3 regions of the Qipengyuania sp. JC766 genome follow, and region 1 is predicted to be linked to each of the others. Evidence: predicted binding sites of a transcription regulator. Region 1 holds the regulator's gene; each other region holds the start of a gene.

What was found. The regulator LexA, encoded in region 1, represses DNA repair genes until DNA is damaged. The targets are predictions, from matches to a motif close to GTTCCNCNCTTGTTCT.
Region 2: a site for LexA is predicted at 1,681-1,696, ahead of recA (recombinase RecA). Genes of this name have one in related genera too.
Region 3: a site for LexA is predicted at 2,766-2,781, ahead of uvrA (excinuclease ABC subunit UvrA). Genes of this name have one in related genera too.

The regions. Positions count from the first base shown of each region.
Region 1 is NZ_JBFEFL010000001.1:616,817-622,060, forward strand. Features, by position in the region: gene gltX (glutamate--tRNA ligase) at 1-917, opposite strand, end outside; gene AB1K63_RS03035 (ComEC/Rec2 family competence protein) at 1,049-3,139, shown strand; gene lexA (transcriptional repressor LexA) at 3,168-3,863, opposite strand; gene moaC (cyclic pyranopterin monophosphate synthase MoaC) at 4,002-4,487, opposite strand; gene trpC (indole-3-glycerol phosphate synthase TrpC) at 4,638-5,244, opposite strand, start outside.
Region 2 is NZ_JBFEFL010000001.1:388,494-393,737, reverse strand. Features, by position in the region: gene AB1K63_RS01965 (class I SAM-dependent methyltransferase) at 1-335, opposite strand, end outside; gene recA (recombinase RecA) at 545-1,603, opposite strand; gene AB1K63_RS01955 (hypothetical protein) at 1,724-3,400, opposite strand; gene AB1K63_RS01950 (DUF4139 domain-containing protein) at 3,412-4,899, opposite strand; gene AB1K63_RS01945 (response regulator) at 5,059-5,244, opposite strand, start outside.
Region 3 is NZ_JBFEFL010000001.1:355,946-361,189, reverse strand. Features, by position in the region: gene uvrA (excinuclease ABC subunit UvrA) at 1-2,756, opposite strand, end outside; gene AB1K63_RS01815 (SDR family oxidoreductase) at 2,990-3,595, shown strand; gene AB1K63_RS01810 (lysozyme) at 3,735-4,559, shown strand; gene AB1K63_RS01805 (M3 family metallopeptidase) at 4,697-5,244, shown strand, end outside.

The DNA of each region.
Region 1 (5,244 bases):
TCGAAGCGCGACGGGCTCTTGCCGACGCCTTCGAGCGTGAACAGCTCGATCGCTTCCTCGCGCGTGATCTCTTCCCGGTCGCCGTGCCCCCAGCCGAGGCGCAGCAGGTAATTGAACAGCGCTTCGGGCAGAATGCCCATCTCGTCGCGATAGGTTTCCGCGCCGGGCGCGCCATGGCGCTTGGAAAACTTGGCCCCGTCGCTGCCGTGGATGAGCGGGACGTGGGCATAGACCGGTTCCGGCCAGTCCATCGCGCGATAGATCGGCAGCTGGCGGAAGGCGTTGTTGAGGTGATCGTCGCCGCGAATGACGTGGGTCACGCCCATGTCGTGATCGTCCACCACCACGGCCAGCATGTAGGTCGGCGTGCCGTCCGCGCGCAGGATGATGTAATCGTCGATCTCGGCATTGGCGACGCGGACGCTGCCCTGCACCGCGTCCTCGATCGTGGTCTCGCCGTCCTGCGGCGTCTTCAGCCGGATCGTGTAGGGCACGCCCTCGGGCGCTTCGGCCGGATCGCGGTCGCGCCAGCGCCCGTCATAGCGCATCGGCTGCTTGGCTGCGCGCTGTTCTGCGCGCATCGCCTCCAGCTCTTCCGGCGTGGCGAAGCATTTGTAGGCATTGCCCGTCTCGAGCAGCGCGTGCGCGACTTTGGCGTGGCGCGCGGCGCGTTCGGACTGGAACACCGGGTCCTCGTCGAAGTCGAGGCCGAGCCAGGACAGGCCGTCGAGGATCGCGTCGATTGCGTCCTGCGTCGACCGCTTCTGGTCCGTATCCTCGATCCGGAGCAGCGCCTTGCCGCCGTGATGGCGCGCGAACAGCCAGTTGAACAGCGCGGTGCGGGCGCCTCCGATATGCAGGAATCCGGTCGGGGACGGCGCGAAACGTGTCACCACCTGTCCGGTTTCACTTGCCATTGATTGCACGTTCCTTTTCAAATCTCGTCATGCCCGGCAGCGAGACATTCGGCGTGCCCTTCGGGGGACCCGGCGAGGGGGCGGGGGGTGCCGATGCTGCGGTGCAGCGTCCTTGGCGAAGCAGGCTCCACTTGTCCAGTATCGCCGACAGGGCCGAAGCGTTCCTGGACCGGGCGGGATTCGATCGCGCGCCCTGGCTGACGGTCGCTTTTGCGGGAGGAATCGCGCTCTGGTTCACCCTGGCCGCCCCTTGGCAATGGTGTGCGGCGATCGGCGCGTGCCTGCTGCTGGCGCTCGGCGCTTTCGCAGTCTGGCGCGACCGGCCGGGCCGGGTCGAACTGCAGAAGGCGGTAATCGCCCTGCCGGTGATGGTCGCGCTGGGGATCGGCGTGGTCTGGGCCCGGTCGGAACTGGTCGGGGCCGAGGCGATCGACGGCCCGCGGGTGGAGCGGTTCGATGCGCGGATACTGGAGCGCGAGGAGCAGCCGGCGCAGGACCGGATCAGGCTGGTCCTCGCCATGCACGATTCCGAGGCGGGGGAGGCGCGCAAGGTGCGGGTCAACGTTCCGCTGGCCATGGCTGCGCCGGGCCTGCGCGAAGGTGTCGTCATTCGCCTGCGGGCGCGCCTTATGCCGCCGGCGCCGCCCATGCTCCCGGGCTCCTACGATTTCGCCCGGCGGGCCTGGTTCGAAGGTCTGGCCGCGACCGGCGCCGCCATCGGAAAGATCGAGATCGTGGAGGGGGCAGGCGCGGCGGACGGGCTGGCGCAAGTGCAGCGGTACCTGGCGAGCCATGTCCGCTCGCAGCTTGGCGCGTCGCCCGGCACCATCGCGGCGGCTTTCGCGAGCGGCGACCGGGGCGCGATATCCGAGGCGGACGAGGAAGCGATGCGCGATGCCGGGCTGACGCACCTGCTTTCCATCAGCGGGCTGCATGTGAGCGCGGTGATAGCGGCGGCCTATCTGCTGGCGCTGAAGCTGCTTGCGCTGTGGCCCTGGCTCGCCCTGCGGGTCCGCCTGCCGTTGATGGCGGCGGCGATCGGCGCGCTCGCAGGTGTCGGCTACACCTTGCTGACGGGCGCGGAAGTACCGACGGTGCGCAGCTGCGTCGGGGCCCTGCTGGTCCTGATCGCGCTCGCCATGGGGCGCGAGGCGCTGTCGATGCGCATGGTCGCGGTGGCTGCCTTCATCATCCTGCTGGTCTGGCCCGAGACGCTGGTCGGCCCGAGCTTCCAGCTGAGCTTTTCCGCCGTTCTGGCGATCGTGGCGCTTCACAACAGCGCGCCGGTCAAGGCGTTCTTGGCGCCACGCGAGGAAGGCTGGCTGGCATCGACCGGGCGCAAGGCGGTGATGCTGCTGGTGACGGGGCTGGTGATCGAGATTGCGCTGATGCCGATCGTCCTGTCGCATTTCCACCGGGCCGGCGTGTACGGCGCCTTCGCCAATGTCTTCGCGATCCCGCTGGTCACTTTCGGCTCCATGCCGCTGATCGCGCTGGCGCTGTTCGCAGACCTCGTGGGGCTGGGCGCGCCGTTCTGGTGGCTGGCGGGCAAGTCGCTCGACCTGCTGCTGGCGATCGCGCACTGGACGGCCGACCAGCCGGGCTCGGTCAAGCTGATGCCGGACATGGGGCGCGGCCTGCTGATGCTGTTCGTCGCGGGCGGGTTGTGGCTGGCACTGTGGAAGGGGAGGGCGCGGTTGCTCGGGCTCGTTCCGGCGGGCCTCGCGGCCATGCTTTACGCGCTGAAGCCTGCACCGGACCTGCTGATCTCAAACGACGGACGGCATGTCGGAATCGCGGGCGAGGGCGAGCGGCTGCTGATGCTGCGCGACACGCGCAGCGACTATGCGAAGGACAATTTCAACGAACTCGCGGGTCTCGACGGCGAGCCGGTTCCGCTGGCCGAATGGGAGAATGCCGAGTGCAGTCCGGATTTCTGCGTCATCACGCTCGAGCGAGCCGGGCGAAGCTGGTCGATCCTGATGGCGCGCAGCCGCAACATCATCGAGGAACGGGCACTGGCGGCGGCGTGCGAGCGGGCCGATATCGTGGTGGCGGACCGCTGGCTGCCGCGCTCCTGCCGTCCGCGCTGGCTCAAGGCCGACCGCAAGATGCTGGCGGAGGAGGGCGGCCTCGCGATCGACCTGTCGACGCCGTCATACTCCGCCGTTGCCGACACGCAGGGCGCGCATGGATGGTGGCGCGGCGAAAGCTTCCGCTGACCGCCGCGCCGACCGTCATCCGGCCGCGTCAGTGATAGCGGCGCAGCAGGCCTGCGAGCTTGCCCTGCACCTGCACCTGGCCCGGGTGGTAGACCTGCGGCTCGTAGCTCGAATTCGCCGGATCGAGGCGGATATTCCCGCCGTCGCGGCGCAAATACTTGAGCGTCGCTTCCTCGTTCTCGACCAGGGCGACGACGATCTCGCCGTCCCGCGCGGTGTCGGTCCGCTTCACGAGCGCATAATCGCCATCGAAGATGCCCGCTTCGATCATCGAGTCACCCGACACCTCGAGCGCGTAGTGATCGCCCGGACCGAGCAGCGCCGCGGGGACCGGCAGGCTCGACTGGCCTTCGATCGCCTCGATTGGCGCACCGGCGGCGATGCGGCCGTGCAGCGGGATCTCGATCACGTCGTTCGCCGGTTGCGGCATGCGCGCCGGCGGCGTGGTCGCCCGGTCCACCGCGTCCGATGCCGTGTCGTTGGCGGCGACGGTCTTCGTCCCGGTCACGTTTTCCGGCTGCTTGAGGATTTCCAGCGCGCGGGCCCGGTTGGGCAGGCGACGGATAAAGCCGCGCTCTTCCAAGGCGGAAATCAGCCGGTGAACGCCGGACTTGCTCTTGAGGTCGAGCGCTTCCTTCATTTCCTCGAACGAGGGGGAAATGCCGGTCTCTTCCAGCCGCTGCTGGATAAAACGGATGAGCTCGTGCTGCTTTGCCGTCAACATGGGGCCCTTGGCTCCTTGATTGCCTTTACGATCCATCCGCAAACCGCGAACGAATGCAGAACAATTAGGCAACCAATTCGGTTAGGTCAAGCGTTTCCGCCATTCCGGGGTGGATAGTGCGGAACAGGCGTTCCCCTTTCATCCCGCCGGCGCATCGTCCGCAATCCACGATCCGGACTTGCCGCCATGCTTTTCGAACAGCCTTATGGCCTCGATGGTCATGGACCGGTCGATCGCCTTTGCCATGTCGTAGATCGTCAGCAGCGCGACCGAGACAGCGGTCATCGCTTCCATTTCCACGCCCGTGCGCCCGGTCAGCGCGGCGGTGGCGGTGACCGCGATCGCTCCGTCCTCGAACGCGAAGTCGACCGTTACGCTGTCCAGTGCGAGCGGGTGGCACAGCGGGATCAAGTCGCCGGTCTTCTTGGCCGCCATGATCCCTGCGATGCGCGCCGTGGCGAGGACGTCCCCCTTTGCGGTATTGCCGTCGCGGATGGCGGCGAGCGCCGCCTCCGACATCCGGATGCGACCGCCGGCGACGGCGCGCCTTCCGGTCGCAGGCTTGCCGCCGATATCGACCATCCGGGCCGCGCCCGATTCGTCTAGGTGAGTCAGGTCAGGCATAGCGAAGCTGAACCAAGTTGACGGAGTTGACACAGTCCTGATGGCAAAACCCGACGGCCGTGAAGGGCCGGAATTGCGGCGGGCAGACGGGACGGGGCAGGGGCTTGCTCATGGATTGATCCTGACAGCTTCGCGCCCTGTAGGACAGGCCTATCCGTTCAGCAGGTCGCGGGTCGCCTGTGCGACATCGTCCTGCCGCATCAGGCTTTCGCCGACGAGGAAGCAGCGGATGCCGCTCCGGCTCAAGCGCTCGCAGTCGGCGTGGCTTGCGATCCCGCTTTCCCCGACCAGCATGGCGTCCTCGGGCGCACGCGCGGCCAGCCGTTCGCTTGTGCCCAGATCGGTCTCGAAACTACGCAGGTCGCGATTGTTGATGCCGATGAGGCGCGATTTGAGACGCGCGGCGCGCTCCAGCTCCGCCTCGTCATGCACTTCGACCAGCACGTCCATGCCGCGCTCCAGCGCCGCCGCCTCGAATTCGGCCAGTTCGCCATCGGACAGTGCCGCCACGATCAGCAGGACCGCGTCCGCGCCCAGCGCGCGCGATTCCGCGATTTGCCAGGCATCGACCATGAAATCCTTGCGCAGGACCGGCAGGGCGCAGCTCTTGCGCGCTTCGATCAGGTAATCGTCATGACCCTGGAAATAGGGTTCGTCGGTCAGGACGGAGAGGCACGACGCACCGCCATCGGCATAATCCATCGCGTGCTGGTGCGGACGAAAATCGGGCCGGATCAGTCCCTTGGAAGGCGAAGCT
Region 2 (5,244 bases), 230 kb from region 1:
ACCAGCAGGTCGGCCGGGTCGGATGCGGCCTCCCAGCGCGCTGCGTCCCCCGATACGAATTCCAGATTGCCGAGCGATGCGCCGCGATCGCGCGCCATTTCGATGAGCTTTTCGCTTACATCGATGCCGACCACGTTCGCGCGCGGATTGGCGCGGGCAAGAGCGAGGGACACCTCGCCTGCGCCGCATCCGATATCAAGCGCCTGCCGGAAAGGTCTCGCATTCGCGACCTCCAGCAAGCGGTCCGTCAGTCCGCCGAAAGACCGGTCGGTCCTGCGCCATTCATCCGCCCAGCTTTCGCCGACACGGCCCTGCCATTCGTTTCGTCCCGTCATTGCACCCCCCTGCGCCGATGGAGGACGCGCTATGGCCAAGGATGATGCGTTTGACCATTGATATCCGAACCGCTCCGGCGCGGGCGCCTCTCGCGGAAACGAAAAACCGGCGCGCCGCGGTCGAGTGCGGCACGCCGGTTTTCCGTGTTCCGGGCCGCATCCCGAAATCGGGACGGAGGTCGGATACGGCCCGCTCGAGGTAATGGATGTCAGTCTTCCGCGTCCGGACCCGTCATCATTTCCTCCGCGACTTCGTCGGTCCGGCCGCGGATGGCGGCTTCCAGCTTGTCGCACATTTCTGGATTTTCCTTCAGCCAGACCTTCGCGTTCTCGCGGCCCTGGCCGATGCGGATGCTGTCGTAGGAGAACCAGGAACCGGATTTCTCGACGATCCCGGCCTTCACGCCGAGGTCGAGGATCTCGCCGATCTTGCTGATGCCTTCGCCGTACATGATGTCGAATTCGACCTGCTTGAACGGGGGCGCCACCTTGTTCTTGACCACCTTGACGCGGGTCGAGTTGCCGATGATTTCGTCACGATCCTTGATCTGGCCGGTGCGGCGAATGTCGAGGCGTACTGAAGCGTAGAATTTCAGCGCGTTGCCGCCGGTCGTCGTCTCCGGGTTACCGTACATCACGCCGATCTTCATGCGCAGCTGATTGATGAAGATGACCATGCACTTCGAGCGGTTGATGGAGCCGGTCAGCTTGCGCAGGCTCTGGCTCATCAGGCGGGCCTGCAGGCCGACATGGCTGTCGCCCATCTCGCCCTCGATCTCGGCGCGCGGCACCAGTGCGGCGACCGAGTCGACCACCAGGATGTCGATCGCATTGGACCGAACCAGCGTGTCGGTGATTTCCAGCGCCTGCTCACCGGTGTCGGGCTGGGACACGATAAGCTCGTCGATATCGACGCCCAGCGCCTTGGCGTAAACCGGATCGAGCGCGTGCTCGGCATCGACGAACGCTGCGGTTCCGCCAGCCTTCTGCGCTTCGGCGATGGCGTGCAGCGCCAGGGTCGTTTTCCCCGAGCTTTCCGGCCCGTACACCTCGATCACGCGACCCTTGGGCAGCCCGCCCACGCCGAGCGCAATATCGAGACCGAGCGATCCGGTGGAGATCGCCTCCACATTCATCGCTTCCTTCTGGCCCAGCTTCATCGCCGAACCCTTGCCGAATGCGCGGTCAATCTGCGCGAGTGCGGCGTCGAGCGCCTTTTGACGGTCCACGTTGGATTCCTTGTCTACCAGCTTCAGTTGTGCCGCCATGTCACACGCCTCCTCATTGTGCCAAGGGGCGATGCCCCGATCATCAACTGTGGCGTATGTATCCGCTTTGTTCTTTCGGAACAAGAGGGGAACGAAAATTAGTTTCCGGGCAAGCGGGCGTCAGCTGTCCTCGGTGTCCGAATCGCGCGCGCGAAAATCGAAATCCCGCGTCTCCCCCGCCCCGACCTCGACCTCGATCACGTATTCGCCGTCCTTCAGGCGCGGCTTGCGTCGGCCGGTCCGGTATTCGTAGTCGCCGGCCCAGCCCAGCCGCAGCCTGACCGTCGCGGGACGGCTGCCGACGTTCACGAGGCGGGCCCGCGCGCCGGCCCATTCGCCTTCTTCCAGCCGGTCGCCTTCCGCTTCGGACACCAGTCCGCACACCCCGCGCACGCTCCAGCTCTCGGAGGCGAGTTCCAGTTCCACGTCCTGTGTCACGGCATAATCGCGGAAACGCTCCTCGGCTATCAGCAGGGGACCGCGCGAGCTCGGCTCGAATACCGTCACCCCGCCCTGTGGCAGAGCTACGCCGAGGCCGTGATCCTCATCATTGACCGTCTCCAGCAACAGGCGGGTGGACTCGAGCTCCGGCCCGTCGTCGTCCTCGTCCCAGTCGTCCGTGTTCGTGACCACCCAGCCGCCCAGATCGCAGCCCAGTTCGTAGACGAACTCGCCTTCGATCCGCTGGCGGTTGAGAAAGGCGATCTGCTTCTGGCCCTGCGCGCTGACCGTCACCCGCTCGGGGATGCGATACAATTTGAGATCGCCGAGCTGTTCCTCGCTCGCGACCATGGCCAGTTCCTCGCGCAAGACGCGCGAACCGGTGACGACGATCGATTGCTCCATGTCCGAGTAATCGGCCATCGGCGCCGCCATGGCCATCGGAGGAGGAGGCGGCGGTGGCGGGACGAGCTGGCTCACCGGCGTGCCCAGTGCCGTACTGCCCAGCGGATAGCACAGCAGGCGGAGCGGCGGCGCCTCGGGCGGATCGGCCAGTCCTTCGAAATCGCTCTCGACGTTGAGCGTGCCGGCCACCGCCATGAGGTTCGCATCCTCGAAGCTCTGGCCGTTGTCGTTGAGGATGGTCAGCCAGCTCAGGAGGTCGAAATAGGTCTTGCCGTTCGCCCCGCTGTCGCCGAGCCGCGCGACATAGTGCGCGTCCCAGTCGAAGCCCCAGGCGAGGTAGGTCAGCACGATGGTATAGGTGCCACCGGCCGGATCGCGGGTGTCGATCGAAAAGACCGGGCGTGCGGAGAGCCCTGCCGGGACCCGGTCGAACGTGAGCTTTTCCGGCAGTCCGGAACAGCTCACCGCTTCGAAACCCGCGTCCGTCTGGAGCACCAGTCCGCCGTCCGCCCGCGTGCGCACGATCGCACGCTCTGTCTCCTGCTCTCCCGTGCCGGGGTTGGTCCGCGTGATGCGCACGCGGTTGCCCAGCGTCCCGTTGACCAGCGCGCCGGGGCTCAGCAGTTCCGCGTTGCGGTTCTTCTCGATCGTGCCGCCGGGAAGCCCGGTGACGATGGCGGTCACCGCGACCATGCCTTCCGCCACTCCTTCGAAGCGGATCGTCGATTCCCCGGGCGGCAGGGTGACGGTCCGCGTCTCGCTGATCATCGCGAACCCTTCGGGCCAGTCGCGATTCATCTCGTCGAACTCGCCACGCTGCGGATCGCGATAGACGGTGACCGAAAGATCGTCCGGTGCCGAAGCGTCGACCGCCGCCCGCGATTGCGCGGCCGCCGGTGCGGCAAGGCACGCCGCGATGGGGAGCACGAGGGAGGCTGACAGCCAGCGCATGCCGCGCGGCCTCAGTACTTGGTTTCGAAGATGACGCGGAATTCCCGGCGCCCGTTGGCGGGAACCGGAACAGTCCATTTGCGCTCGTCGGTGTTGATCTGCGTCCCGGTCAGGTCCTCGGCCACCACGCGGTAGTCGCGCGTCCACCATCCCTGGTCCAGTCCGGCCTGCAGCAGTTCCACCTCGACAGGCGTCGATTTGGCATTGGTGAAGGTGTAGCGCATCGTCGTGCGCCAGTAGGTGACGGCGCGCTCGTTCTCGATCGTCGCGACCACCTGTCCGTCCTGGATGATGCGCGAGCGCGAGGACCGTTCGTATTCGTCCGCGGTGATGCGTTCGCGCTTCTCGACCTCGGCCTGGACGAGTACGTCGAAGGCGTCACCCGTGCGCAGCGACATTTCGCTGCCCATGGGCGTGTGGCCAATCGAATTCTCGCCGATGAATTGCGGGTTCCCCTCGCGGTCCCGCTGGTAGAAGCGCACCGTTCCCGCAGGCAGCGCATCGCCCAGCCCGCCATCGCGCGAGGACGAGAAGGCGATCTCGCTCGATACGTTGACCGGCTGGCTGTCGTTCGCCAGCCAGTTCACCGTCCGGCTGTACACCTTGTTCGCGGCTACGCCCTGCACGTCGAGGAAACTGACCTGCTTGGTCTGCTGGTTGGCGATCGTCGTGCGCCCGTCGATCGGGTAGAGATAGTATTCGCCCACCTGCTCGCGATCGGCGCTTTCGGTGCCCACGCGGCTGATGCTGCGCGTGTTGTTGCGTCCCGAATAATTCGGGTTGCCGGCGACCAGCAGCGTGTCCGCATCGAAGAATGTGGTGCCGGTGCGGTTGGTCAGGGTGACCCAGCCCTGCATGTCGATGCTGCCGACCTGCTCGTCGTAGAGCGCGACGTAGTCCGCGCTCCAGCCGAGGCCCGGCGTGAGGTAGCGGATGGAGGCCGGCCGCGTTCCCGACCGGTCGCTTTCCACATTTACCGAGAGAGTCGGGCGCGCGCGCAGGTTCGGCGGAACGCGGTCGAAGACCACTCGGACCGGCAGGCCGTCGTCGCGCAGCACCTCGATCCGGTCGCCGATGCGCACGACCACGCCGCCGGCAGTGCTCAGCACCTCGGCGCGCTCGCGCGTTTCGGCCCCGGTCGCAGGATTGGTGCGGATCAGGGTGATCGTCTGACCGATCGCCTTTTCCATCATCTTCTGCGGGGTCAGCAGGTCGAAGTCGAAATTCTGTTCGACGATGGCCGTGCCGGGGGCTGCAAAGCTGAGCGTTTCCGGGCGGATCTGCGCCGACACGTCGGGAAACACGATGCGGCTGCGCCCACGCGCGATGTCCAGCTGCCGCACGTCCTGCACCAGCGCCTGCCCGTTCTGGTAGATTGTGACGGCGACATCGCCTTGCGCACTTTCGGCCGCGGTATCGGGCGCGACCTCCTGTGCCAGAGCCCCGGTGGAAAGAACTGCTCCGACCGCACCGAACAGGACCATTGCCGTGTTGCGCATTCGCCTTCCCCTCAATGTTGGCGAATTGCCGAAACCGGGCGAATCCGCGTGTTCCCCGTGCCGCCGCGGCGGCCCTGCGGCACTTTTGCACCCGCCCTGCCTTATCACAAGCTTAACATGCGAACCGGGCCGGGCGATTTCGTGTACGGCGGGAAAGGCCTATCGGCTCGTCGAAAGGACCTGCGATACCTTGTCGCTGATCTGCTGCACGTTGAACGGCTTGGGCATGAAGTGCATCGCGTCGATGTCGATCTCGTTTCGAAGCTGCTCCTCGGCGTAGCCGGACATGAACAGCACCGGCAGGTCCGGCCGCAGTTTGCGCAGCGCCTTCGCCATTGCAGGGCC
Region 3 (5,244 bases), 260 kb from region 1:
AGGTTGTGTTCGATCACCACCACGGAATTGCCCTGCTCCACCAGCCGGTGGAGGACCTCCAGCAGCTTGCGCACATCCTCGAAATGCAGGCCGGTGGTCGGCTCGTCCAGGATATAGAGCGTCTGCCCGGTGCTGCGCCGGGCGAGTTCCTTGGCGAGCTTCACCCGCTGCGCCTCACCGCCCGACAGCGTCGTCGCCTGCTGGCCGACCTTGACGTAGCCGAGGCCCACCTCGTTCAGCGTGTGCATCTTGTCACGGATGGGGGGGACGGCCTTGAAGAACTCCTCCGCATCCTCGATCGTCATGTCCAGCACGTCGGCGATGGACATGCCCTTGAAGCGCACTTCCAGCGTTTCGCGGTTGTAGCGCTTGCCGCCGCATTCCTCGCAGGTGACGTAGACGTCGGGCAGGAAGTGCATCTCGATCTTGATCAGCCCGTCGCCCTGGCACGCCTCGCACCGGCCGCCCTTGACGTTGAAGCTGAACCGGCCGGGCTTGTACCCGCGCGCCTGCGCCTCCGGCAGGCCGGCGAACCAGTCGCGGATGTTGGTGAAGGCGCCGGTATAGGTCGCCGGGTTGGAGCGCGGGGTGCGGCCGATGGGCGACTGGTCGATCTCGATCACCTTGTCGCAATATTCGAGGCCGGTGACCTTGTCGTGCGCGCCGGCGATCACCCGCGCCCCGTTCAGCGTGCGCGCGGCCGAGGCATAGAGCGTGTCGATGGTGAAGCTGGACTTGCCGCTGCCCGAAACGCCGGTGATGCAGGTGAAGGTGCCCAGCGGCAGGGAGGCGGTGACGTTGGCGAGGTTGTTGGCGCGCGCGCCGTGGACCGTCAGCTTGTGCCCGTTGCCCTTGCGCCGCTTGGCCGGGACCGCGATCTCGCGCCGCCCGGTCAAATAGTCCGCGGTGAGCGAGTTCTTCGCCTTCAGCACCTGCTTCAGCGTGCCCTGCGCCACCACCTCGCCCCCGCGCACGCCGGCGCCGGGGCCGAGGTCCACCACGTGGTCGGCGGCGCGGATCGCGTCCTCGTCATGCTCGACCACGATCACCGTGTTGCCGAGATCGCGCAGGCGCTTCAGCGTTTCCAGCAGCCGGTCGTTGTCGCGCTGGTGCAGGCCGATGCTGGGCTCGTCCAGCACGTAGAGCACGCCGGAAAGGCCGCTGCCGATCTGGCTGGCGAGGCGGATGCGCTGGCTTTCCCCGCCCGACAGCGTGCCGCTGGTCCGGTCGAGGTTGAGGTAGTCGAGCCCGACATTGTCGAGGAAGCCCAGCCGCTCGTTGATTTCCTTGAGGATGGCCTTGGCGATCTGGCCCTGCGTGTCGTTCAGGTGCTCCGGCAGGCCAAGGAACCATGCGCGCGCGTCGGCGACGCTCATCTTAGTGGGCGTGGCGATGTCGGTGACGCCTGACGGCCCCGGGATCTTCACTGCCAGCGCCTTTTCGTTCAGGCGCTTGCCGCCACAGGTCTCGCACGGCTGCGCGGTCTGGAACTTGGACAGCTCCTCGCGCATCCAGGCGCTTTCGGTCTGCAGCATCCGGCGGTTGAGGTTGCCGATGACGCCTTCGAACGGCTTGTTGACGGTGTACTGCTTGCGTCCGTCCTTGAAGGTCAGCGGCACGCGCTTGCCCTTAGTGCCGTGGAGGATGACGTCGCGGTTCTCCTCGCTCAGCTCGCTCCAGGGCGTCGTCAGGTCGAAGCCGTACTCGCCCGCCAGCGATTGCAGCACCTGCATGTAATAGGGACTGGGCGGGTTGGACTTGGCCCAGGGCACCACCGCGCCCTTCTTGAGGCTGAGCGCCTCGTTCGGGACTACCAGCTGCGGGTCGAACAGCTGTTTCTCGCCGATCCCGTCGCAGGTCGGGCAGGCCCCCTGCGGCGCGTTGAACGAGAACAGGCGCGGCTCGATTTCCTCGATGGTGAAACCCGATACCGGGCAGGAGAAGCGTTCGGAAAACACGATCCGGTTGGCGGGGATGCCCGCCCCTTTCATCGCACCGCCGCTCTCGCCCTCGTCCTCCCGGCCCGGCACCACGCCGTCCGCCAGGTCCACATAGGCCAGACCGTCGGCGAGCTTGAGCGCGGTCTCGAAACTGTCGGCCAGCCGCGTTTCCAGCCCTTCCTTCACCGCCAGGCGATCGACCACGACCTCGATGTCGTGCTTGAACTTCTTGTCGAGCGCCGGCGCCTCCTCGATCGGGTAGAGCTCTCCGTCGATGCGCACGCGGGTGAAGCCCGCTTTCTGCCACTCGGCCAGTTCGCGCCGGTATTCGCCCTTGCGCCCGCGCACCACCGGCGCGAGCAGATAGAGGCGCGTGCCTTCCGGCAGGGCCATCACCCGGTCGACCATGTTGGACACTGTCTGCGCCTCGATCGGCAGGCCGGTCGCGGGGGAATAGGGCACGCCCACCCGCGCCCACAGCAGGCGCATGTAGTCGTAGATTTCGGTCACGGTCGCCACGGTCGAACGCGGATTGCGACTGGTCGTCTTCTGCTCGATCGAGATGGCCGGCGAAAGCCCGTCGATATGCTCGACATCGGGCTTCTGCATCATCTCGAGGAACTGGCGTGCATAGGCACTGAGCGATTCCACGTAGCGCCGCTGCCCCTCGGCATAGATGGTATCGAACGCGAGGCTCGACTTGCCGGAGCCGGAAAGCCCGGTGATCACGATCAGGCTGTCGCGCGGCAGGTCGATGTCCACACCCTTGAGGTTGTGTTCGCGCGCCCCGCGGACGCTGATCTTGGTAAGTGCCATAGGGGCCGTGTTCCGTTTGTGTTCCGTGATGTCAAGCGCCGGGACGGCCGCTTGTGTCACAGCGCACGGATGCCTTGCGTGGTTCCGTCGCGCCGGTCCTCGCGCCATGTGGTGATGCGGCGTCCATCCGCAAAGGTCCCCCGCGCTTGCGGAACGGCTCGGCGCCCCGCGCGTCGAACGGGCAGAGGCCGCCGACACCCAGACGTCGCGGCAGACATGCAAGGAATTCCGCCATGAAAGTACTCATCGCCGGTGCCACCGGCCACACAGGTCAACGCGTCGTGCGCCAGTTGCAGGACGAAGGACACTCCCCCGTGGCGCTGGTTCGCGAAAGCTCCGACACCAGCGTCCTGCCCGACGATTGCGAGACCCGGCAGGGCGACCTCGCCGATCTCCCGCAAGACGCCTGCAAAGGCATGGACGCGGTTATCTTCGCAGCGGGATCGGGCAGTTCAACCGGGCCCGACATGACCGACACGATCGACCGTGACGGCGCCATCGCGCTGGTCGATGCGGCGCAGGCCGCGGGCGTGAACAAGTTCGTCATGCTGAGCTCCATCGGCGCGGACGATCCCGATCCCGACAGCGACCTGCACCACTATCTCAAGGCCAAGCACGACGCCGATGTGCATCTGGTCGAAAGCGAGCTCGCCTATTCGATCATCCGCCCGGTCTCGCTGACGCAGGAAGACGGGCACCGGCGCATTCGCCTGGGCGAGGAAGTCGAGAAATCCGGCAAGGCGCATCGCGGCGACGTGGCCGCCGTGCTCGTCCGCGCATTGGAAGACCCGGCCTTGGAAAACCGCGCGTTCGACATGGACTCGGTCCCCGAGGAATAGCGGGTCCGCAGTTGCGGGGTCGCGGAGCCGCATCGTGGACACGACGAGTCGTGGACCGATGGCGTGCCCTGACCCGTTGATACACTGAACGGCGGTCGCGCCGACTGTTTGCGTGCCCGTCAAACGCAACAGGAGTACCATGACCCCGCAATCCGCCCGACGCCTCGCCAGTCTGCACGCCAGCCAGAGCCGCACGGCCACGAGCGCGCAAGGCGCGCGCCGGCGCAAGAGAGAGACCGTCAGGCGGGCCTTGCGCCGGGTGAAGGACGAACCGCGCAAGTTCGCAGTCGGTTTCGGCGCGCGCCGTATGGCACGCCGGGAGCGATCCGGACCTGCGCGCCCGTCCAAACGGACACGGGCGGCCATGCTGGTCGGTGGTGCTGCTATGACCGTGGCCGCGAACAGCGCGGTCCCGTTCAACCATGCGCCGGTGTCCGGCGATACGACCATGGTGGATGCCGAAAACTTCCGGGTCCACGCCAGCAAGCTGTCGCCCAGTCCCGAACTGCTCGACGCGATCGTCGCCGAAGAGGGGATGGAACTGACAGTCTATTCCAGTGTGATCGGGAACCCGCTGGTGGGAGCAGGCCATCTGGTGCTGCCGGACGAGGGACTGCGGATCGGCGATACGATCACGAAGGATCATGCCATGCGCCTGCTGAGACAGGATGCCGAGAAGGCGGCACAAGGGGTCCGCGAACTGGTCGGCGACATGCCTCTCTATCAGCATGAATTCGATGCCTTGGTCGACCTTGCCTACAATGTCGGGATCGGGAAGCTCGACGCGGAAGACAGCCCGAGGCTGAACGCAGCGATCGACACGCGGGACCACGCCGCCATTGCGGCGGAACTCGATTACACATCAGCCAAGGGCACGGTGTTCGGCGGACTGGAACATCGCAGCGACCGGCGCGCGCAGATCTTCGCGCACAACGAATACGGCGATACCCGCACCACCGCCTGACCCTTCCCCCGACAGGGGCGGCCAGCCGAAACCGGCAGCGGGCGGGAGATGCTTGCAATTGCAACCAATCTCCCGTTCAGATGCTGTCTGCTACATGGAAAATCATACGCACTCACAGATTTTCGACCGGAGAAACCATGAAAACCCAATTGTTCGCGGCCGTTGCCGCCAGCGCCCTGATGGCAGGATGCACCACGATGGATAACGAAGCCGCGATGGCGGAGACGCTCGGCGAAGCGTCCGACGAACTGGCGCAGGCCGACATCCCCGAAGGCACGGGCTATTTCGCGCAGGACAGCGACCTGCCCTTTCTCGCGCCGGACTTCCGCCAGATTTCCGAGGACGATTATGTCCCGGCCTTCGAGCAGGGCATGGCCATCCAGAAGGCCGAAGTGCAGGCGATCATCGACAATCCCGCCGCGCCCACCTTCGACAACACGATCGTGGCACTGGAAAAGTCGGGCCGGATGCTCGGCCGGGTCAGCCGGGTGTTCTTCGCCCTTACCGGCACCAATACCAACGAACGCCTCGACGCGATCAACACCGACATCAGCCCCAAGCTGTCGGCGCATGGTGACTCCATCACGCTGAACCCGGAGCTCTTCGCGCGGGTCAAGGCGGTGTACGACAACCGCGCCGCGATGAGCATGACGCGCGAGGACGCCAAGCTGCTCGAGACGACCTA